DNA from 4 places in the Atlantibacter sp. genome. Region 3 is predicted to be linked to each of the others. Evidence: predicted binding sites of a transcription regulator. Region 3 holds the regulator's gene; each other region holds the start of a gene.

Region 1 (6,042 bases), on a different contig from region 3:
GCCTGGGTGGGCTGGTGGCGAGTAAGATCGCCTTAACGCATCCGGAACGGGTTGATGCGCTGGTGACCGTCGCGTCATCTCCCTGTTTCACCGCCCGTGAAGAAGAGCAGTGGCCGGGGATTAAGCCCTCCGTGCTGGCTGGTTTTCAACAGCAATTAAGCGAAGATTTTCAGCGTACCGTTGAGCGCTTCCTGGCGCTGCAAACCCTGGGCACGGAAAGCGCCCGTCAGGATGCCCGTCGCCTTAAAGCCGTGGTGCTGGATGCGCCGATGCCTTCCGTTGAGGTGCTAAATGGCGGGCTGGAAATCCTTAAATCCGCCGATTTGCGTGCCGATCTGGCGTCGTTGACGATGCCATTCTGGCGTTTGTACGGCCGGTTGGATGGGCTGGTGCCGCGTAAAGTGGCAGGGTTGCTGGACGAACGCTATCCGAATAGCCCGTCGGTAATGTTTGATAAAGCGGCTCATGCGCCTTTTATCAATAATTCTGAAATGTTCTGCGAGCTGTTATTTAGCCTGCGTCAGTCTGTGGCAAAAGTATAAATACCGGTCAATACTTAGAAAGTGGTTGTCCTTACGGGCAATTTTTATTTTTCGGCGCTGAGTCGCCCCCGCCAGGCATCACAAAACAATAAACCTTTCTAAGGAGTGTGAAGCTATGAAATTAGTCACTGGCATTGTTACTTCTCTGGTTATTGGCTCGCTTTCGTTTGGCGTTTTTGCTGCCAAAGAGCTTGAAAAAGATAAAGTGGCCGGAATGAATTTGACGAAAGTTGGCACAATTTCTACCAGCGATAAAACATCGCCGATGGATGCCAAAAAAGAGCTGTCACAAAAAGCTGATGAGCTGGGCGGCACCTATTATGTTATTACCAGCGCCGACAAGAAAACTGAAGATGTCCGCGCGACAGCAGACGTGTACAAATAATGAAAAAGGCGGGGTAACCCGCCTTTTTTAGTGCCACTGCCTTTCTTTTTTGTTTTGCTATTGAAGCGTCCAGAACGTTTTTTGGCAAGCATTTCCTTCAGGGCAGCGTTTACAACTGCCTGATAAACACCCGCTCAAATCTTCCGTTACGCGCTTTGCCCGGCCCATCGCCTCCAGCCGCGACAGCATGGCGTCAATCATTGGACGCGGCGTCGCGAGCAGCTCGCTCATCTGGCTGGCCTCCAGACGCCCCTGTAATGCCAGCAAATCCCGTATCTGTATCAGCGTCGCCATGCTTTCACCTTAATGGCAGTGGTTGGAAGACGTTTCACAACAGACTTCCGCCGCCTTGCGCTGCCCCAGCACGCCGAGGTCAACGCGGCTACGGGCCCGGCGCAATAACGTCAGCACCAGTACGTTAAACAATACCACCGCCACGATGCACGTCAGGCTGTATTGCGGATGCTGGTGGAATGTCACGGTCTGGTAGAAAAGTGTCGCCAGCGAGTAGGCGATATTCAGCCCCCACAGAATGGAGAAACCCATCCAGCTACGGCTGGTTTCGCGGGCGATAGCGCCCATCACTGAAATGCACGGAATGTACAGCAGCACAAAAATCAGGTAGCTGTACGCCGAGGCGCTGCTGCCGAATTTCGCGCTCATCATGCCCATGGTGCCGCTTTCCATCTCACCGTCGCCTTTGCTGGCTTCAATCGGGTTCATCAGCACGCTCAGGCTGAAAGTGTCTTTCAGGCTCTGCCAGGTTTCTTCTACTGCGCCGCCCAGTTCATCGATCAGGCTAAAGCTGGCGGCGTCGAATTCTTCCTGGTGGATATTTTCTGCGGTGTACAGGGTGTTTAGCGTACCGACCACCACTTCTTTCGCCATCGCGCCGGTAAACAGACCGACCGTAGCCTGCCAGTTATCTTCCTGTACGCCGATGGGTTTCAGTAGCGGGGTGAGGACCTGGCTCACCGACGCCAGCGCGGAATCATTAATGTTGTCTACCGGTTTGCCGCTGAAGGAAAAGCTGTTTAACGCCCCGACGAAAATACTCACGACTACGATGACTTTCCCGGCACGCATCACGAAGGATTTCAGGCGCTGCCAGGTTTGCAGCACCAGGCTCTTCAGGTGAGGCACATGATAAACCGGCAGTTCCATCACAAACGGGGTCGCTTCGCCGCGCATGATGGTGTGCTTCAGCATCAGGCCAGTGAGGATCGCCATCACGATGCCTAACAGATACAGCGAAAACACCACCAGCGCGCCCTGCTGGCCAAAGAAGGCGGCGGCGAAGACCGCAAAAATCGCCAGCCGCGCGCCGCAGGACATAAACGGTGCCATCATCACGGTCATCAGACGTTCACGCGGCGCATCCAGAGTGCGCGCGCCCATTACCGACGGCACGTTGCAGCCGAAACCGACGATCAGCGGCACAAAGGATTTGCCAGGCAGGCCGAGGGACTGCATCAGGCGGTCCATCACGAACGCCGCGCGCGCCATATAGCCGGAATCCTCAAGAAACGAGAGGAACAAATACATCATGCCGATTTGTGGCACCAGCGGCAGAACGGTATTGATACCGCCGCCAATCCCCTGGGCGAGGAAAATAGTTAGCCATTGCGGAAAGTGGAACGTTGCGCCAACCCACTGCAAACCGTGGATAAAGATCGCCGCCGAACCCACGTCAAACAGCGGCTGCAATGCGCCGCCAATGTTAATCGCCAGCAGGAACATCAGGTACATCACCAGCAAAAACACCGGGATGCCGAGAAAACGGTTGATAACGATTTTATCCAGCGCGGTGGTTAAGTGATGGGGCTCTGCCGTTAAGCTGTTGCTGACGCTGTCGCAAATAGCGGCAATGCTTTGATAGCGCGCGTCGGCGATATGCAGCGCCGGATCGTCCATCTCTTCACTCAGGCGTGCCAGGGAAACGCCCAGCTTTTGTGCGGCATCACCCGCAAACGCGCGGCTGTAAATATCGCCTTCCAGCATCTGCAAACCCAGCCAGCGGCGTTGGGTAAACGGCATTTCGCCGGGCATCAGGTCCGCCAGCGCGTTCGCTTCATGGCAAAGCGGTTCGGCGTAATGCACGTCGATAGCGTTTTGCGCCTGATGGTCGCGGTCGATAATCCGCTTCAGGGTATCGATGCCGCGTCCGCGCGTGGAGACCAGCGGCACCACCGGGCAGCCGAGGCGGTTCGCCAGCGCATCAACATCAATGCGGATCTGCTGTTTCTCAGCGATATCCAGCATGTTCAGGGCGATGATGCAGGGGATGCCCAGCTCGCGAAGTTGCAGCGTCAGATAGAGGTTGCGCTCAAGGTTAGAGGCATCCACCACGTTAATCAGCAGGTCAGCATCGCCGCTCAAAATATAATGACAGGCGATTTGTTCATCGAGCGAGGTTTGGGAGGAGATCGTTGTCAGGGAGTAGGTGCCGGGTAAATCCACCAGCGTGACCTGATGCTCTGGTGTGGCGAAGAAACCCTCTTTGCGTTCAACGGTCACCCCTGCCCAGTTGCCCACCCGCTGCCGGGAGCCGGTTAACTGGTTAAACAGGGTGGTTTTCCCTGAGTTCGGGTTGCCGATTAATCCAATGGTTAGCTTTTTCATATTCAGTCTGAACTCAAGAAATGATCAGGACGTTGCTTCAACCTGTACCAGCGCCAAATCCTTTTTGCGTAATACAAGGTTTACCCGGCGAGTGGAAATATGGATCGGATCGCCCAGCGGGGCGACGCGCACCACGTCAAACGAGGAGCCGGGAAGTAAACCTAACGAAAGTAATTTTTGACGGTAAGCCGGGCTAATTTCCCGGGCAAAGCCGGTGATTTTCCAGGTACTGTTAGCGCAAAAGTGCATAAAGCCTTCTTATCTTTCGTAAGCGGAAACACGATTTCCCTGTCTGGAAGGCAGACAGGGAAATCCAGATTCATTTGCGGAAAAGGATAATCTTGATGGAAAGGTATGATAATGAGAATGGTTTTTATCTTCAATGCAGAATGTGTTGCTAAATACAATATTTAACCATTCGTTGTTTTGGCGCAAAGAATGAAAAATAAACGCTTGAAATGAGCCTGTATTAAGAAAAATTAATACTTTCAAGGGATTGGGTTAAAATCGGGTGCGCGGGTAATAACGCGATAAAGGTTGCTGAGATCATTTTTTTGTTATTAAAATGAGAATGGCGCGTTTATTTTATGATAATCGGTGCAGGTAAATTCAATAAAATCAATAATCGAAAACAAGCCTCTTTTCTCATATTGCGAAATATGACATCTGCAATAAAAGGCCGGTTTCCCGGCCTGTTTTTTTAACGTTTTTTACCAAAAGCGGCGGCGAGGGCATCACCCATAGCGCTATTGCCCGAAGGCTTATTATCGCGCGCCCGGGGTTTTTGCTGCTGCGCCGGGCGGGAGGCAGGGCCGCCTGCGCTGCGGCGCGGCGTACTTTCGCCCGGTTGCTCATCAAGCCGCATCGTCAGTGCAATGCGCTTACGCTGCAAATCCACTTCCAGTACTTTGACCTTCACGATATCACCCGCTTTCACCACCTTATGCGGATCGTCGATAAACTTGTCCGACAGTGAGGAGATATGCACCAGTCCGTCCTGATGGACGCCGATATCCACGAAAGCGCCGAAATTAGTCACGTTAGTCACCGCGCCTTCCAGCACCATGCCCGGCGTCAGATCGTTAAGGGTTTCCACTCCTTCGGCAAACTGCGCGGTTTTAAACTCAGGACGCGGATCGCGGCCCGGTTTTTCCAACTCTTTGATGATGTCGCTCACCGTCGGCACGCCGAAACGCTCGTCGGTGTAATCCACCGCTTTCAGATTACGCAATTCATTGCTGTTGCCCATCAAATCGCGCAACGACTGCCGGGTGGCGGCCAGGATCCGCTCAACGATGGGATAGGCTTCCGGGTGAACGGTAGAAGCGTCCAGCGGGTTATCGCCGTGGTTGATACGCAAAAAGCCTGCGCACTGTTCAAAGGCTTTCGGCCCCAGGCGGCTGACTTTCAACAACTGCTGGCGATTCTGGAACTGGCCGTTTTCATCGCGCCAGCTCACGATATTCTGCGCCATCATGCGCGTCAGCCCGGCCACGCGGGTTAACAGCGGCACCGATGCGGTATTCAGGTCCACGCCCACGGCGTTTACGCAGTCTTCCACCACCGCATCCAGTTTGCGCGCCAGCTGTGACTGGCTGACGTCATGCTGATACTGGCCGACGCCGATGGATTTTGGATCGATTTTCACCAGCTCCGCCAGCGGGTCCTGCAAACGACGGGCGATAGAAACCGCGCCGCGCAGCGACACATCCAGATCCGGGAATTCCAGCGCCGCCAGCTCGGAGGCGGAATAAACCGATGCGCCTGCCTCGCTGACAATCACTTTCTGAGCGGTGATTTGCGGATACTGCTTCTGCACGTCGAGGAAGAAACGTTCGGTTTCACGGGACGCGGTGCCATTACCGATCGCCACCAGTTCGACGTTGTGTTTGGCGCACAGCGTGGCAACCGCCACGGCGGCTTTAGCAGCCTGGCCGGTGTGAGGATAAATGGTATCGGTGGCGACCAGTTTGCCGGTGCCGTCAACGACCGCCACTTTTACCCCGGTGCGCAGGCCGGGATCGAGACCCATAGTGGCGCGCAGCCCGGCAGGTGCCGCCATCAGCAGGTCGTGCAGGTTACGGGCAAACACGTTGATGGCTTCTTCTTCGGCGCGTTCGCGCACGGTGCTCATCAACTCCGTTTCCAGATGCATCAATACCTTAATGCGCCAGGTCCAGCTCACTACCGCGCGACGCCAGCTGTCAGCCGGGGCGTTGTTCAGGCGTAAGCCCAGATGATCGATAATGATTTGCTCGCAGTGGCTTTCACGCGGCGGCTCATCGAACTGCGGATCGGCATTCAGCGCCAGTTGCAGCACGCCTTCGTTGCGGCCCCTGAACATCGCCAACGCGCGGTGCGAAGGAACGGTTGCAATCGGTTCATGATGGTCAAAATAATCGCGGAATTTTGCGCCTTCCTCTTCTTTACCACTGACTACACTCGCCACCAGATGGGCGTTTTTCCACAAATAGTCGCGGACTTTCGCCAGCA
Region 2 (6,042 bases), on a different contig from region 3:
CATCCACCCGCAAATGGTGATAACGCTGATACCAGAACCATCGGGTGTCGCTCAGGCGCAATAGCTGGTGGCACCAGGGCAGTTTCCCTGCCGAACGGCGCAGATCCTGGGCCAAATCCTGGCGCATGATTGCCCGCGCGGCGTCGGCAGGGTCGGCGTGATGGCGTAAATCAATGCATTCGGGCGGCGGGAAAGTGAGGAATTCATCAAGCCACTGGCGCGGTTCGCCGTCGATTTCAGCAAACCGCATCCGTAGGGTATCGGCCTCGCCCATTCCGGCGACGATGGCGTTAGCCAGCAGCGGCGCGTCCAGCTCGCCGTTAAGTTCGATGTAGTGCGCCACGCTCCAGGCGGCGGGCTGCTGGCTCAGGGCGTCGGCCACCCAAATCCCCGGCTGGGCGGCGATCAGCGGGAGGGTCACGGAGGGGATTTTCATCCTTCCACCCCCTGGGCATAAACGGCGGGATGCACATCGCCGCCGCGCTGTGCCAGCCAGGCCACGCACTCGCTGTGCGGGCGCGGCGGCGCGACGATGGCCCATCCGGCGGGTAACGCGCAGGTTTCCGGCCACAGGCTAAGCTGCCCGAGAGCATTCTTGAGCAGATAAAAGTGCCCCTGCGGATTGTCGAAGGGATTAGTGTATTCCATAGCAAACTCCTGAAATTCAACGCGCAGAAAGCAGCTTGTCGCCCCACAGGGTAATCAGCCCTTCCGTTAAGCCGCCGCGCCAGCACAGCGCGTCATGCCCGCCGTCGACCTCGCGCCAGAATAGCTGTTGCTGGGTGCGTTGCAGCAGGGAGCAGAGTCGTAAATTGGCCTGATGGACAAGCGGTTCGCGCTTACCCGCTTCAAGGAAAATCCGCAGCGGTGCATGGCCCAGCGCGCCCTGTTCTAACTGCGAAATCAGCCAGCCCTGCTGAGTTTCGCGTCCAGGCCACCAGTACGAGCCCGACTGGCTCAACACGCAGCCGAAGCGCTGCGGCCAGTTAAGGCCCGCGTAAAGGGAAGACAGCCCGCCGAAGCTTTGGCCCGCCACCACGGTGGTGGACGGGTCATCGCGCCACGGGGCGATGTGTTGGACTTGCGGCAGCAGTTCGTCCTGCACCGCCTGCCAGAACGCGGGGTTACAGGGCAACTCCTCGCCGCGATGGGCGGTGTCGATGGCGTCAATCAGCACATACACCGCAGGCGGTAACCATCCCCGATCGGTCAGGGATTGCAGCGCAGGCCATACCGGCATACTTTGCGCCCAGAACTGGCCGTCGAGCAGCAGCGCCAGCGGGCGATTGCCGCCGCTCTCCTCACCGGTGGTAAATATCCAGACCTTGCGGGCGTTAGCGAGTTTTTCGCTGTGCCAGTCGATGCAGACAGGCGGCAGATGCGGCGTATCCGGCGCGTCCCAGCCCGGTTGCAACGGCGCGCGCGGCATTTCCAGCGCGCACACCGGATGCCCGCGTCCGCCGCGCCACTGGCGCGGATTAAACGGATCGACCTGCGCCTGCGGGAACAATGTGCGCCAGCCCGCACGCAGCGCCATCGGTGAAGGGATGTCGTCAGTGAAGGCTTCCGGCGGGAAATCATCCGTCGCGGTTGACGGGATCAGGCAGTAACTGCCGCGCCAGGTATCGGTTAATTCAAGTTGGTATTGCCAGACATCGGTGCCGGGATGGCGCGTTAACGTCACCGGACGCGCCCGCTGGTGATGATCGGTGACGCCAGTAATATTCAGCCACACCCGCTGTAGCGCGGAGTGGCGCTCGTCGCCAGCCGGATCGCGCCACCAGAATGTTACCCGACATTTGCCCTTTCCCACTGGCTCAACGAAGGGAATGCCCTGCTGTTGGCGCGCTTGCCACCACGCCTCACTTCCTGTTTCGAGCACCATCACAACCATCAACCTTATGAATTATATGGCATTAAAAAATTACCGTAAGAAATGTTTGATAATATTATTGATAATTATTCGTATTTGCAATAGCGTATTGGCGCGCATTATCCCGTTGTTTTTGTTCACTCACTGGCGTTTACCTGGCAGTCACCTCTGGTGCGCCAAAAATTTGTTAGACGACAACATGCTGCTATCCGCCCCTGGCACGGAAAAAGCGAGACACAGCAGAGAAAAGCAGGCAAAAAAAAATGAATAAGAAAATCCATTACTCCCTCGCCATGTTAATCAATCTGGGGATTTACGGCGCGGCTATGCCGGTTCTGGCAGCCGAGACCACAACCTCAGAAGATGGCGCGCAAACACACGAAGACACCATGGTCGTCACCGCCGCTGAGCAAAATTTGCAGGCGCCGGGCGTATCGACCATTACCGCTGAAGAGATCCGTAAAAACCCGCCAGCACGCGATGTCTCGGAAATCATCCGCACCATGCCGGGCGTTAACCTGACCGGCAACTCCACCAGCGGCCAGCGCGGCAACAATCGTCAGATTGATATTCGCGGCATGGGCCCGGAAAACACCCTGATCCTGATCGACGGTAAACCGGTAAGCAGCCGTAACTCGGTACGTCTGGGCTGGCGCGGCGAGCGCGACACCCGTGGCGATACCGGTTGGGTGCCGCCGGAAATGATTGAGCGTATCGAAGTGCTGCGCGGCCCGGCGGCGGCGCGTTATGGCGATGGCGCGGCGGGCGGCGTGGTGAACATCATCACCAAACGCAGCACCAATGAGTGGCACGGCACCTGGGACACCTACCTGAACGCACCGGAACACAAGCAGGAAGGTTCCACCAAACGCACTAACTTCAGCCTGACCGGCCCGCTGGGCGACAGCGTCAGCTTCCGCCTGTACGGCAATCTCGATAAAACCCAGGCCGACGCGTGGGACATCAACGAAGGCCATCAGTCCGAGCGTACCGGCACCTACGCCAACACCCTGCCAGCCGGGCGTGAAGGCGTCGAAAACAAAGACGTGAACGGCCAGCTACGCTGGGAGTTTGCCCCACAGCAGTCGCTGGAATTTGAAGCGGGCTATGGCCGCCAGGGCAACCTGTACGCGGGCGACACCCAGAACACCAACAGCAACGCACTGGTGAAGAGCAACTACGGCAAAGAGACCAACCGCCTGTATCGCCAGGATTACTCCCTCACCTGGAACGGCGGCTGGGACAACGGCGTGACGTCCAGCACCTGGGCGCAGTACGAGAAAACCCGTAACTCGCGCACCAATGAAGGCCTGGCGGGCGGCACCGAAGGGATCTTCTCTGACGCGCTGAAGTCCGATATCGATTTAAGCGATGTGACCCTGCACAGCGAAGTCAACCTGCCGCTCGACGTGCTGGTTAACCAGACGCTGACTCTGGGCACTGAGTGGACCCAGCAGCGCATGAAGGACCGCTCGTCCAACGTCCAGTCGCTGATTGAAGGCGGCCCGATCCCGGGCGTCGACAGCACCAACCGCAACCCGTATTCCAGCGCGGAAATTTTCTCGCTGTTCGCTGAAAACAACATCGAGCTGACCGACAGCACCATGCTGACGCCGGGCCTGCGTTTCGATCATCACTCCATCGTGGGCGATAACTGGAGCCCGGCGCTGAACCTGTCCCAGGGCCTGACCGACGATATCACCCTGAAAATGGGTATCGCCCGCGCCTATAAAGCGCCGAGCCTGTACCAGACCAACCCGAATTACATTCTGTACAGCCGTGGTCAGGGCTGTTACGCCAGCGCGGGCGGCTGTTACATGATGGGTAACGACGATCTGGATGCCGAAACCAGCATCAACAAAGAGATTGGCCTGGAGTACAAACACGAAGGCTGGCTGGCGGGCGTGACCTGGTTCCGCAACGACTATCGCGACAAAATCGAAGCAGGTTATGCGCCGATTGGCCGCACCAACAATGGCCGAACCACCACCGATATCTACCAGTGGGAAAACGTGCCGAAAGCCGTGGTTGAAGGGCTGGAAGGGACGCTGAACGTGCCGGTGACCGACACCGTTCAGTGGAGCAACAACATGACCTGGATGCTGGAGAGTAAAAACAAAACTACCGGCGATCGTCTGTCGATCATCCCGGAGTTTACGCTGAACTCCACGCTGAGCTGGCAGGTTCGCCAGGATATCTCTTTGCAGAGCACCCTGACCTGGTATGGCCGTCAGAAACCGAAGATGTACAACTACAAGGGCCAGCGCGTGGGTTATCCTGAAACCAAAGAAGTTAGCCCTTACAGCATCGTCGGCCTGAGCGGCACCTGGGATGCCACCAAAAACGTCAGCTTCACGACCGGTATCGATAACGTATTCGATAAACGCCAGTGGCGCGCGGGCAACGCCCAGACCACCGGCAACGCCAACACCAACTCCTGGATGTATGGCGCGGGTGCGGAAACCTATAACGAGCCAGGCCGTACTTACTTCGTGAGTGTGAATACTCGCTTTTGATTTAAGTGCCTGATAACAAGGGGAACTGCGGTTCCCCTTTTTTATTGGCGGGAACGCCCCGGTTATGCAACAGTAATCCACTCCTTCACTGCGCCGGAACCCGATGAATACCGAACTCGCCACGCTGTCGTTAAACCAGCACACGCTGTTTAGCCTGCGCTTCGACCCGGAAAGTTTTGCCCCGCAGGACTTGCTCTGGCTGCCGCATCATCCGTTGCTGGCTCGGGCGGTGATGTCGCGCAAAGCGGAGCATCTCGCCGGGCGGATAGCGGCGGTTCATGCGCTACGCCACGCGGGCGGCCCCGCTACGCCGCCGGGCATTGGCGCGCACCGAGAGCCGCTGTGGCCGCAGGGATATACCGGCAGTATTACCCATGCGGGCAGCCTGGCGCTGGCGGCGGCGAAGCCAATGGGCGAAGGCTTCTCCAGCCTGGGGATTGATTACCAGCCTCTGCTCACCGATAACGATGCCCGAAAGCTGGCCGACGGCGTGCTGTTTGGCGATGAGCGGGCGCGCCTGCAAGACGTGTCCGTTCCCTTTCATCTTGCGCTCAGCCAGATTTTTTCGGCTAAAGAGAGCTTGTTTAAGGCATTGTTCCCCGCCGTGCAAAGCTGGTTTGGTTTCGAGTGCGCGCAGGCGGTGGCGCTGACTTCTGACGTTGTGACGCTGGAGCTCACCTGTGCGCTGGGGCATTTTCCAGTTGATTCACGCTTTGATATCGCTTGCCTGACGTTTGCCGACGGTATAGTGACGTTTGCCGACATCCCGCCTTTTGATGGTCAATAACGCCGGGTTTAGTGGAAAAGGTAATACATTCAACCCGCTTATCTGAAATGCGCAGCCTCACAGAACCAGCATCCAATCCAATAACCACACAGGTAACATGACTATCGTCAATTTTTCCTGATGACCAGCCAGTAATGATACGGCGGCGAGGCGTTCGCGTGTAATCACAAGGAAAATGAAATGGATAAGTTCGATACGCAGGACAACCGTCCGGGCATCGGCGCGTATATCGCGCTGGCGTTCGCGGCGGTGTTCTTTTCAGGATTGTTAGGCGGGAAAGAGTGGTACGGGGTGTTTGATTTCACCACCCTGAATGGCGCGTTCGGTAAAGTGGTCAGTAAAGTCAGCCTGAACGGCGATGAGCTTGTCACCGCCACCAGCGCGTTTCGCGGCACCGGCGGCCAAGGCGCAATGGACGGGTTTCTGTTTGCCCTCGGCCTGATCCCCGCCGTAATGTTCGCGCTGGGCATGATCAACGTGCTGGAGCACTACGGCGCACTGCGGGCCGCCAGGCGGCTATTGACTCCGCTGCTGCGTCCGCTGCTGGGTATCCCCGGTACCGCCGGGCTGGCGCTGATCGGCAGCCTGCAAAGCACCGACGTCGGGGCGTCGTTAACCCGAAATCTGGCCGATGAAGGGCAAATCACCGAAAGCGAAAAAGATATTTTCGCCATGTTCCAGTTCTCCGCCGGGGCAATGATCACCAACTTTTTCTCCTCTGGCGCGGTGCTGTTCACTCTGATCGCAGCCGACGGTACCACGGCGGTCCCCGCTTCTATCGGTGCCTGCGTGGCGGTGATGTTTATTATGAAAATCGCTGGCGCGAACATTCTGCGTCTGATCCTCAAAATCAGCGATAAGAAAGC
Region 3 (6,042 bases):
TGTTGTGCAGGCTGCCCTGCACGGTTATGAATTGCCATGGCCTGGTCCTTTTGACGCATTAGTTAAATGGTGCCGCAAACCTTTTCAATCAATTCCGCCGGGAACTGCATTGACTGCATGATGTGTTCAATCATGCTGCATTTACGACCGGTATTGGTGTTGGTAATCACCCAGTATGGCGTACCTGGCACATGTTTGGGTTTGGTTTGATTACCGCTCTGCAAAAGCGTTTGCTGATCGCCCGCAAAATAGACGCGGGTGCGGCCATGCAACGACTCGGTGGCATCGGCGAACGCTTTTGGATCCAGTGTATAGAGTGTAGACAGCACCAGCATGAAACGGTTGACGGCACGCTTTTGTTCAGCGTATTCGTCAGAAAGCAGCAGCTCGCGAACAGCGCGTACACGATCTTTGGGGTTGTTGGCGGGTTTTTCTTCCATCACGGCGACGGCCGCGCTGCCCTCTTTCGCCGGTTTTTCGACTTGCGGTTGCGCGGGGTTGAATTTCAGCATGCGACGCAAAATGTCGGACGCGCTTTCACCAATGTGCTGGGTGTGGCTCGCGATATAGCGATAAAGGTCGTCATCAACTTCAATCGTTTTCATTTTAATCCAGTGCGATATCTTTCTGAATACAAATCGTTGGGAGTATAGGATCAAACCCCAACAGCGGATAGCGTCAAGCCAGGAAGGCGGCAAAAGTCAGATTTAACTGGATCTTGCGACCGGGCGGCAGAATGTTCAACATAATACCCTAACCTGACACCTGCAAAAAAAGAACTTTGCCATGAAATTACATACCCGAGCGCAAACTGCACAACAATCGCATAACGCCTCACCGGTCGTGCTGGTTCACGGCCTGTTCGGCAGCCTGGATAACCTGGGCGTGCTGGCGCGCGAACTGATTACCGATTTCGACGTTATCCAGGTGGATATGCGCAACCACGGATTGTCACCGCGCAGCGATATCATGACGTATCCGGCCATGGCACAGGATCTGATTGATACGCTCGACGAACTGAGTATCGACAAAGCCACTTTTATCGGTCACTCCATGGGCGGTAAAGCTGTGATGGCGGCAACCAAAATCGCGCCGCAACGCATCGATAAACTGGTGGCGATTGATATCGCGCCGGTGAATTACCGGGTGCGGCGGCACGATGAAATTTTCGCCGCGATTAATGCCGTCAGCGAAGCCGGGATCACCTCTCGCCAGGATGCGGCGGCGCTGATGCGTGAACAAATCCCTGAAGAAGGGGTGATTCAGTTTCTGCTCAAATCTTTCGCATCCGGCGAGTGGCGTTTCAATGTGCCAGCGCTGTGGGATCAGTATTCACATATCGTCGGTTGGGAAACGGTGCCCGCCTGGGATCATCCGGCGCTATTTATTCGCGGCGGCAATTCGCCGTACGTGGATGAAAGCCATCGCGAGGCGCTGCTTGCGCAATTCCCTCAGGCGCGCGCGCACGTCGTAGCGGGCGCGGGCCACTGGGTTCATGCCGAAAAACCGCAGGCGGTGGTACGGGCAATCCGCCGCTACCTCGATGCCGGGTAAAAAATGGTTAAAAATAAAGCGGCTGATAACTCAGAGTGCCGTTAACGCGTTGGCGCGCTGGATTCCCTCATGTATGATGGCGCGCTTAACTGCATCCGAGCCCCGCTCCTGCACCCTGTTTTCCCTGTCAAAACGCGCATCATGGCCAAAGAACAAACGGACCGTACGACATTAGATCTGTTCTCGGACGAACGCCGCCCGGGCAGACCCAAAACTAACCCGCTGTCACGCGATGAACAGTTGCGCATTAACAAGCGCAACCAGTTAAAGCGCGACAAAGTGCGCGGGCTCAAGCGCGTTGAGCTCAAACTGAACGTTGAAGCGGTTGACGCGCTCAACATGCTGGCAGAGGCCCGCAATATCAGCCGCAGCGAATTGATCGAAGATATTCTGCTGTCACAGCTCGCCGCCCTTAAGGACTGAGAGTTATCTAAAAACACGGCGCGATGTAGCAGACTGTGCACATGGCCGTGATAGAGATTTCCGCCAGCTTGTCTGTTCTGCTATGATTGCCCTATCTGTAGGCTTTTTGCCTCAACCATCTCATTAAGTTTCAAGAGGTTATTTTACTCATGGCAATCGTAGGCATTTTCTTCGGCAGCGATACCGGCAACACTGAAAATATCGCAAAAATGATTCAAAAACAGCTTGGTAAAGATGTTGCTGAAGTGCGTGATATTGCTAAAAGCAGCAAAGAAGACCTCGAAAGTTTTGATATTTTGCTGCTGGGCATCCCTACATGGTATTACGGCGAAGCGCAGTGCGACTGGGATGACTTCTTCCCGACCCTCGAAGAGATTGATTTCAACAATAAACTGGTTGCCCTGTTTGGTTGTGGCGACCAGGAAGACTATGCCGAATACTTCTGCGATGCCCTGGGCACCATGCGTGACATTATTGAACCGCGTGGCGCAACTATCGTTGGCCACTGGCCGACTGAAGGCTATCACTTTGAAGCTTCCAAAGGCCTGGCGGATGACGATCACTTCCTCGGTCTTGCCATCGACGAAGATCGCCAACCGGAACTCACCGCAGAACGCGTTGAAAAATGGGTGAAACAGGTTTCTGAAGAGCTGCACCTGCAGGACATCATCAACGCCTGATTATTAAAGGCGCTAAGTCAATTAGCGTCTTTTTATCTTAATTGATAGGCAAAAGCGATAAAAATAATTGCTACAAATTTTTAACTTTTGCCTCCAGACCTGTACAATACACGCCTTACGCATCGGGTGATTTTGCAACAAATGCAGGCAGCGCCACGATTTTGGGTATTTTTAAGCAAGGCAGTTGCAGTTTTCATTTAGCCATGGCAGTTCTATAATGAAACGCATAATGCCTTGCATCGATCTCTTGCTCCCTGAGGAGCGAATCGTTACGTAACAGGACAAATTCCGCATGACTGACAACAATACCGCATTGAAAAAGGCTGGCCTGAAAGTCACGCTTCCGAGGTTAAAAATCCTCGAAGTGTTGCAGGGGCCGGACAACCACCATGTCAGTGCGGAAGACTTATACAAACGCCTGATCGATATGGGTGAAGAGATTGGGTTAGCGACCGTTTACCGCGTTCTTAACCAGTTTGATGATGCCGGAATCGTCACACGCCATAATTTTGAAGGCGGCAAATCCGTTTTCGAGTTGACTCAGCAGCATCATCACGATCACCTCATTTGCCTGGACTGCGGTAAAGTGATCGAGTTTAGCGATGATTCAATCGAAGCGCGCCAGCGTGAAATTGCCTCCCGTCACGGTATTCGCTTAACTAACCACAGCCTGTACCTGTATGGCCATTGCGCAGAAGGCGATTGCCGCGAAGACGAAAATGCGCATGAGATTGCAGAAAAGTAATTTTTTCTAGAATCATGAATTCCAGTAAAAGCCGACTAATGTCGGCTTTTTTATTTCTGATGATTTAAAAAATAACAGGCATGGCTTGCTTAATAATGAAACCTTTAAGTAAATCCTGTAATGAATTAAATAATATGAATGATGTTTTAAGAATATATCAATAACCATACGAATCAGTAGGTTATGATATATTGTGACGTCTTATTACCCGTCGGGCCTGTTTGTTGCGTTGCGGTTTAAAAATGCCATCACTTAAAATAGTGAGTAACATCGCATCCGATAAAATAAATCTGGTTAATCGCAATGACATTACCGCAGAAACCCCTCTCTGAATTATATCGCTTAACGGATTTATTCACTGACTATAACAAACTTACGCGTGTTGAAAGATATACCTTAATACCCGTAAGACCCCATACCGTTACGCTGATTCATGGTGGGCAGTTTTCTATCATTCGCAGCAGCGATAGATTATTATTCGAAAAACAAACTGCACCAGCGCTGTATGGGCTAACCGGTAATGCCCGAAATCTGGCCTATCTGCGCATTTATGCTGATACGCAATGCCATTTCCAATTAGTGCCTCTGGACATTTTCATGCAGCGGCTTGACGATAATCATTCGCTGCACTTAATACCGGCAATTTTATCGTGGTATATAGAAAGCTTACTTTATCGGGATGAGATGATGATGGGGCGAAATAGTTATCAAATGATAAAGGGGAATCTCCTCCATCTTAATCAATTAGATGAGTTTATGCGGTCAAAAATCAATGTTGCGGATTTCATCGTCAAACGAACCAATTTATCCCGCAGCATCGTCATGAAAGTTTTGTCCGCGATGCGCGCTAAAAATCATATTGATGTTAAAAGAGGCAAATTGCTGACGATCAATCAACTGCCTGAAAAACTCAGTTGATGCGAGAGGCCATTCATCGCAACCTAAGACGTTCTCCGGGCCTTTCTCTTTTCATTTAAGAAGCTTCGCGCAAAAAAACGCCGCATTACGCGGCGTTTTAGCAATGAAATCTTATTCCCCGATTTTCGCCCAGGTATCGCGTAACCCTACCGTACGGTTGAACACCAGATGTCCAGGTTTGGAATATTTGCTGTCGAGGCAGAAATAACCTTCACGCTCGAATTGCAGCGCGTTGCCCATTTCCGCATCCTGGAGGCTCGGCTCGCCAAAACCCTGCTTGATCACCAGCGACTCTGGATTGATAGTCGACAGGAAATCTTCTGCCGCGCCGGGATTTGCCACGCTAAACAGACGATCGTACAGGCGGATTTCAATCGGTAACGCATGGCTGGCACTCACCCAGTGGATCACGCCTTTCACTTTGCGGCCGTCCGCCGGGTCTTTGCTCAGGGTTTCTGCGTCGTAGCTACAGAAGATAGTGGTGATGTTGCCTTCCGCGTCTTTTTCTACACGCTCAGCTTTAATCACATAGGCATTACGCAGGCGGACTTCTTTACCCAGCACCAGGCGCTTGTATTGCTTGTTAGCCTCTTCGCGGAAGTCGGCGCGGTCGATCCACACTTCGCCGCTGAACGGCACTTCACGGCTCCCCATCTCCGGTTTGTTCGGGTGGTTTGGCATCGTGACCCTTTCGCTCTGGCCCTGCGGATAGTTCTCGATCACCAGTTTCACCGGGTCGATAACCGCCATGGCACGCGGCGCGTTCTCGTTGAGATCTTCACGGATGCAGGCTTCCAGCGCAGCCATTTCTACCGTGTTGTCTTGCTTAGTCACGCCGATGCGTTTGCAGAACTCACGGATAGAGGCAGCGGTATAACCGCGACGACGCAGACCTGAAATGGTCGGCATACGCGGGTCGTCCCAGCCTTCAACGATCTTTTCCGTCACCAGCAGGTTGAGTTTGCGTTTTGACATAATCGCATACTCAAGATTCAGACGAGAGAATTCATACTGACGTGGATGAACCGGAATGGTGATGTTATCCAGCACCCAGTCATACAGACGGCGGTTATCCTGGAATTCCAGGGTACAGAGTGAATGGGTAATGCCTTCCAGCGCATCGGAGATGCAATGGGTAAAGTCGTACATCGGATAGATGCACCACTTGCTGCCGGTCTGGTGATGATCGGCGAATTTAATGCGGTAAATCACCGGGTCGCGCATCACGATAAACGGCGACGCCATGTCGATTTTCGCACGCAGGCAGGCTTTGCCTTCTTCGAAACCGCCGGTACGCATTTTTTCGAACAGCGCGAGGTTTTCTTCTACACTGCGATCGCGGTATGGGCTGTTTTTACCCGGTTGAGTCAGGGTGCCACGGTATTCGCGAATTTGCTCCGGCGAAAGTTCGTCAACATAGGCCAGGCCTTTGTTGATCAGCTCAACGGCATATTGATGCAGCGCATCGAAGTAGTCAGAAGAATAACGCACGTCTCCTGACCACTGGAAACCTAACCACTGGACGTCGTTTTTGATGGAATCAACGTATTCGATATCTTCTTTTACCGGGTTAGTGTCATCGAAACGCAGATTGCACTGGCCCTGATAATCTTTGGCGATGCCAAAGTTCAGGCAGATCGATTTTGCATGGCCGATATGCAAATAACCGTTCGGCTCAGGCGGGAAACGGGTATAAACAGTCGAGTGTTTTCCACTGGCCAA
Region 4 (6,042 bases), on a different contig from region 3:
TCAATCGGCTTTGCGCCAATCGACAGGCTTAACGCTGACATCAGCAGCAGCAAAATGATAAGGCCCAACAGCGCAGCCGTGCGCCCTGGTAACCGGAAAAGCGACATCACAAATATTCCACAATTGGTAATGATAGTTATTATCACTCTTATTGGGGCTATGTTAGCATGACGCCCCCGTTATTCGGTAAGAAAAAATTCCGCTCTAAGGCCATGTAATGAACCAACATTCGCTGTTGCTAAATCTTTCCCTGCTCAAAACCAACCCGGCATTCCGGGCGGTGTTTCTGGCGCGCTTTATTTCCATTGTTTCTCTGGGGCTACTGGGCGTGGCCGTGCCGGTGCAGATCCAAACCATGACCGGTTCGCCGTGGCTGGTGGGGCTGGCGGTTACCCTGACCGGCGGGGCGATGTTTATCGGGCTGGTTTCTGGCGGCGTGCTGGCGGACCGCCACGAGCGCAAGCAACTGATCCTGATAGCCCGTTCTACCTGCGGCCTGGGGTTTATCGGGCTGTTTATTAACGCCCTGCTGCCGGAACCCTCTTTGGTGGCGATTTATCTGCTGGGATTGTGGGACGGCTTTTTCGGTGCGATTGGCGTCACGGCGCTGCTGGCCGCCACGCCGGGCCTGGTGGGGCGCGAGAACGTGATGCAGGCGGGCGCGATCACCATGCTGACGGTGCGTCTCGGGTCGGTGATCGCCCCGATGCTCGGCGGGCTGCTGCTGGCGAGCGGCGGCGTGGCGTGGAACTTTGGTCTGGCGGCAATGGGGACGTTTATCACGCTGATCCCGCTGTTCAGCCTGCCGCGTATGCCCGCCCCGCAGATGCAGCGCGAACACCCGCTGCGCGCGCTGATGCAGGCGTTTCGGTTTCTGCTGGGAAACCCACTGATCGGCGGCGTGGCGCTGGTGGGCGCGTTATTGACGATGGCCAGCGCGGTGCGGGTGCTGTATCCGGCGCTGGCGAACCACTGGCAGATGTCCGCCAGCCAGATTGGTTTTTTATATGCCGCCGTACCGCTCGGCGCGGCGCTGGGCGCGCTGACCAGCGGACGTATCGCGCATACAGCGATGCCCGGCAGAGTGATGCTGGCGACCACAGTCGCGGCCTTCCTGGCGGTGGGCGCATTCGGCGTGATGCCGTTCTGGGGGCTGGCAGTGGTGTGCCTGGCGCTGTTCGGCTATCTCAGCGCCATTAGCTCGCTGTTGCAGTACACCCTGATCCAAACCCAGACGCCGGACGACATGCTGGGGCGGATCAACGGCCTGTGGACGGCGCAGAACGTGACCGGGGATGCCATCGGCGCGGCGCTGCTGGGGGCAATTGGCACGCTGTTGACGCCTGCCGCGTCGGCGAGCGTCAGCGGTCTGGGGCTGGCGGTGATGGGGGTGTTGCTGGCGCTACTGCTCAACGAACTGCGCCGCTTCCGTCAACCCGCGCCGGAAGCGGCGCACTCATCATGATTTAAACAACTGCGTCAGCCGGATCAGGAGCTGGCTGGCGCTGTAGTAATCGAGACGAAAAGTTTCGGTGCCCAGCGGGTAAACGCGATGCTGCTGTACCGCTGGCAGATGTTTTAACAGCGGATTATCCGCCAGCGCTTTGGCGTCCCGCTCATCCCCGGCGAACAAAAACAGCGTCTCGCCATTCAAACCCGCCGCCAGATCCTCACCGCCGAGCTGAATAATGTCATGGCGTTTGCCCTGCGACTGGCTGGTTTGCAGATTAGCGGGCAGGGCGGCCTGGGTAAAACCGAGCTGCTGTAACAATTTCCCCTGCGCCGATTCCGGCGTCCAGAGATTCGCGCCGTGTGCCGCCGGGTTATACACCAGCGCGCTTACCGGCTGCGGCGGCAGGGCGATCTGCGCTTTCACCTCGGCTAACTGCTTATCGAAACTGGCGATGCGCTCGGCGGCCTGTTTTTCATGCCCGGTGATTTCACCGAGCTGAGTTAACAGCTGCTGCCAGCTTTTATCGTCGTAGTTGATGATTAACGTGGGGGCGATGGCGGAGAGCTGATCGTAAAGCGGTAGCGCCGAATCGCCGCCGGTGGCGCTGATCAAAATCAGGTCCGGCATCTGGGCCGCCACGGCTTCGGCATTGGCTTCGCCGATATACAGCCGCTGCACGTTACGCTGCTTCGCTACTTCACCCCACTGTTTCAAGAAGCCCTGCGCATCCGCCACCCGGTTGCCCGGCGAGGTCGCACCACTGGCGACCACCGGCGCATCAATCGCCAGCAGTGAACCGGTCAACGTGACGCTGGTGGAAACAATGCGCTGCGGCATCTGGTCCAGGGTATGAGTGCCCCGGCTGTCCTGGATTTGGCGCGGCCAGTCGGCGGCCTGGGTGAGCGAGGAAAATCCGAAAACGAGCAGGGAGAGCAGCAGCCCAAAAGCGAAGCGTAATTTCACGGCGTAAAGTCCCACGGTAAGGGTTAGTAATGCTTCTCATTTTCAACATTGACCGCCCCGGTTGCAAGAACTGTTCACAACAATTGCCGGTTGCTTTGTGCCCGAAATCGCTCGCACTGCATTGACAATCGGGCGCTTTGCCCTTAGGTTACGCCACCAAATGCAAATGATAATAATTATTAAACACCTTATCATTTTATGGAGGAGCGTATGGAGGCGTCTTTGGCAGAGGAATTCCAACAGCACGCTGTCACCCTTTCATCTGACAGCTTTTTCTTAATGTCGCCGCATCGCAATCTGGTGACATCCGGCTGTCTGACCCGGCTGACCACCCCCGCCGCAGACGGCGAAGATCTTAACGGCGAGTTCCAGCAGCAACTTCGTGCGACGTTCGCCGCTGCCCGTGAGAGGGGCTGTTCGCAGCCGATTGTGGTCGGCGCAATCCCGTTCGATACCCGTAAACCCTCGGCGCTGTTTGTACCGCGCGATTATCAGGCGTTTTCCCACAGCGCGATGCTCGCCAGCGCGCGCGCCGCCGCGCCGCCGCAGCTACAGCTGATGGCGCAGCAGGCAATCCCGGAGAAACCGCAGTTCCTGGCGATGGTAGAGCGCGCCGCCGCGCTGACCGCCACGCCGGACGTCAGCAAAGTGGTGCTGTCGCGCCTGATTGATATCACCACCAACGACGCGCTGGATCGCAATCAACTGTTGAACCGGCTGGTGGCGCTCAATCCCGCCAGCTATAACTTCCACGTTCCGCTGGCGGACGGTAGCGCGCTGATCGGTGCCAGCCCGGAACTGCTGCTGCGTAAACAGCAAAACCACTTTTGCTCGCTGCCGCTGGCCGGTTCGGCGCGCCGTCATCCCAATGGGACAGAAGATAAACTGGCGGGCGATCGCCTGCTGAATTCCACCAAAGATCGCCACGAACACCAGTTGGTTACTCAGGCGATGCGCCAGATCCTCACTGGCCGCAGCCAGCGCCTGCGGGTGCCGGAAACCCCTGAACTCATCACCACCCCGACGCTGTGGCATCTGGCTACCGCCATTACCGGCGAAACCTGCTCAGAGCAGGAAAACGCGCTGTCGCTAGCCTGTCTGCTGCACCCGACGCCTGCGTTGAGCGGCTTTCCGCATACCGTCGCCCGGCAACTGATCGCTGAACTCGAGCCGTTCGACCGCGAGCTGTTTGGCGGGATCGTCGGCTGGTGCGATGACCAGGGTAACGGCGAGTGGGCGGTGGCGATCCGCTGCGCGCAGTTAAACGACAAGCAGATCCGCTGTTTCGCCGGTGCGGGGATTGTCCCGGCGTCGGTGGCGGAATCGGAATGGCATGAAACGGGCGTCAAGCTCTCCACCATGCTCAACGTATTTGGCCTGAACGACAGGAGCGCGTCATGATTATTCCTTACACCCGTTGGCCGGATGAGTTTGCCGCCCGCTATCGCGCGAAGGGCTACTGGCTCGACTTGCCGCTGAGCGACATTTTGGAGCGCCACGCCAACAACGACGCGGTGGCGCTGATTGATGGCGAGCGCGTATTCACTTACCGCGAGCTTGACCAGGCGTCTGACCGCCTGGCGGCGGCGCTGTCGCGGCGCGGTTTACGCCGTGGCGAAACCGCGCTGGTGCAGTTGGGCAACGTGGCTGAATTTTACATCGTCTTTTTTGCCCTGCTGAAAATCGGCGTCGCGCCGGTGAACGCGCTGTTCAGCCATCAGCGCACCGAACTGGAAGCCTATGCGCAGCAGATTAAACCGGTATTGCTGATTGCCGATCGCGCCCACGGGTTATTCGCCAGCGATGATTACCTGGCCCAGTTGCGCGACGTTTCTCCGGCAATCCGCCACGTTTTACTCAACCGCGATGAAGGCGCATTAAGCCTGGCGCGGTTACTCGACGAACCGGCTGACACTTTTATCGCCACCCCGACACCAGCGGATGAAGTGGCCTTTTTCCAGCTCTCCGGCGGCAGTACCGGCACGCCGAAGCTGATCCCGCGCACCCATAACGATTACTACTACAGCATCCGCCGCAGCAACGAAATCTGCCGTTTCGATGCCACTACCCGCTATCTGTGCGCCTTGCCAGCGGCCCACAACTACCCGATGAGTTCGCCGGGCGCGCTGGGGGTTTATCTGGCGGGCGGCACCGTGGTGCTGGCTAACGATCCCAGCGCCAGCCACTGCTTCCCGCTGATCGCCCACCATCACATCAACGTCACCGCGCTGGTGCCCCCGACGGTCAGCCTGTGGTTGCAGGCGCTGATGGATGGCGAAGATCGCGCACAGCTGGCTTCGCTCAAGCTATTGCAGGTCGGCGGCGCGCGGCTGTCGAATTCGCTGGCGGCGCGCATTCCCGCCGATATTGGCTGCCAGTTGCAGCAGGTCTTTGGCATGGCGGAAGGGCTGGTGAACTACACTCGCCTTGATGACAGCGAGCAGCGCATCTTCAACACCCAGGGCTGCCCGATGTGCCCGGACGACGAAGTCTGGGTAGCCGATGAAAACGGCGACCCGCTGCCTGCCGGGCAGGTTGGGCGGTTGATGACGCGCGGCCCTTACACCTTCCGGGGCTATTACCAGAGCCCGGAGCACAACGCCCAGGCCTTCGATGCCGACGGTTTTTACTGCTCCGGCGATCTGATCGTCATCGACGAGGACGGCTATATCACCGTGCAGGGCCGCGAGAAAGATCAGATTAACCGGGGCGGTGAGAAGATCGCCGCCGAAGAGATCGAAAACCTGTTGCTGCGCCATGAGGCGATTATCCAGGCGGCGCTGGTGTCGATGGAAGACAGCCTGATGGGCGAGAAAAGCTGCGCATTTCTGGTGACGCGCCGGGCGGTAAAAGCGGTGGAGATCCGCCGCTACCTGCGCGAGCTTGGCGTCGCCGATTTCAAACTGCCGGACCGGGTGGAGAGCGTGGCTGAACTGCCGCTCACGCCGGTGGGCAAAGTCGATAAAAAACAGTTGCGTCAACGGCTGGCTGACCGCCAGTCGGCATCATGAAGGAGAATACCGTGGCGATCCCAAAACTTAACGCGTACAGCCTGCCGGGCGCGGCAGATATCCCAGACAATAAAGTGCAGTGGGCCTTTGAACCGGCGCGCGCCGCGCTGTTAATCCACGATATGCAGGATTATTTCGTCAATTTCTGGGGCGAGAACTGCCCGATGATGGCCGAGGTGATCGCTAACATCGCCGCCCTGCGCCGCTACTGCAAACAGCAGGGTATTCCGATCTATTACACCGCGCAGCCGGAAAACCAGAGCCCGGAAGACCGCGCACTGTTGAACGATATGTGGGGACCGGGGCTGAATCATTACCCGGAACAGCAGCGTGTGGTGGCGGAACTGGCCCCCGACAGCGACGACACGGTGCTGGTAAAGTGGCGCTACAGCGCGTTTCACCGCTCGCCGCTGGAGCAGGCGCTGAAAGAGTCTGGCCGCGATCAGTTGCTGATTTGCGGCGTATACGCCCACATCGGCTGTATGACCACCGCCACCGACGCGTTTATGCGTGATATCCAGCCGTTTATGGTGGCCGACGCGCTGGCGGATTTCAGCCGCGAAGAGCACCTGATGGCGCTGAAATACGTGGCGGGCCGCGCCGGACGCGTAGTGA

Evidence for each region. Region 3 encodes Fur, which represses iron uptake genes when iron is present. Its sites were predicted from a motif close to ATAATAATGAGAACNACTATCAA; they were not measured.
Region 1: a site for Fur is predicted at 3,904-3,926, ahead of feoA (ferrous iron transporter A). Genes of this name have one in related genera too.
Region 2: a site for Fur is predicted at 1,941-1,963, ahead of fes (enterochelin esterase). Genes of this name have one in related genera too.
Region 4: a site for Fur is predicted at 2,577-2,599, ahead of fepB (Fe2+-enterobactin ABC transporter substrate-binding protein). Genes of this name have one in related genera too.

Annotation. Positions count from the first base shown of each region.
Region 1 is NZ_DAMBQK010000007.1:63,059-69,100, reverse strand. Features, by position in the region: gene bioH (pimeloyl-ACP methyl ester esterase BioH) at 1-542, shown strand, start outside; gene RT120_RS08900 (DUF1471 domain-containing protein) at 658-927, shown strand; gene feoC ([Fe-S]-dependent transcriptional repressor FeoC) at 985-1,221, opposite strand; gene feoB (Fe(2+) transporter permease subunit FeoB) at 1,231-3,549, opposite strand; gene feoA (ferrous iron transporter A) at 3,574-3,798, opposite strand; gene RT120_RS08880 (Tex family protein) at 4,250-6,042, opposite strand, start outside.
Region 2 is NZ_DAMBQK010000003.1:16,046-22,087, forward strand. Features, by position in the region: gene RT120_RS04015 (enterobactin synthase subunit F) at 1-436, opposite strand, end outside; gene RT120_RS04020 (MbtH family NRPS accessory protein) at 433-648, opposite strand; gene fes (enterochelin esterase) at 665-1,894, opposite strand; gene RT120_RS04030 (TonB-dependent siderophore receptor) at 2,137-4,389, shown strand; gene RT120_RS04035 (4'-phosphopantetheinyl transferase superfamily protein) at 4,493-5,176, shown strand; gene RT120_RS04040 (nucleoside recognition domain-containing protein) at 5,357-6,042, shown strand, end outside.
Region 3 is NZ_DAMBQK010000020.1:52,328-58,369, forward strand. Features, by position in the region: gene pgm (phosphoglucomutase (alpha-D-glucose-1,6-bisphosphate-dependent)) at 1-38, opposite strand, end outside; gene seqA (replication initiation negative regulator SeqA) at 63-605, opposite strand; gene ybfF (esterase) at 787-1,554, shown strand; gene ybfE (LexA regulated protein) at 1,696-1,977, shown strand; gene fldA (flavodoxin FldA) at 2,127-2,657, shown strand; gene fur (ferric iron uptake transcriptional regulator) at 2,950-3,402, shown strand; gene RT120_RS16530 (helix-turn-helix domain-containing protein) at 3,706-4,320, shown strand; gene glnS (glutamine--tRNA ligase) at 4,432-6,042, opposite strand, start outside.
Region 4 is NZ_DAMBQK010000035.1:170-6,211, forward strand. Features, by position in the region: partial or broken gene RT120_RS20740 (iron chelate uptake ABC transporter family permease subunit) at 1-107, opposite strand, end outside; gene entS (enterobactin transporter EntS) at 218-1,465, shown strand; gene fepB (Fe2+-enterobactin ABC transporter substrate-binding protein) at 1,460-2,416, opposite strand; gene entC (isochorismate synthase EntC) at 2,627-3,817, shown strand; gene RT120_RS20760 ((2,3-dihydroxybenzoyl)adenylate synthase) at 3,817-5,427, shown strand; gene RT120_RS20765 (isochorismatase family protein) at 5,439-6,042, shown strand, end outside.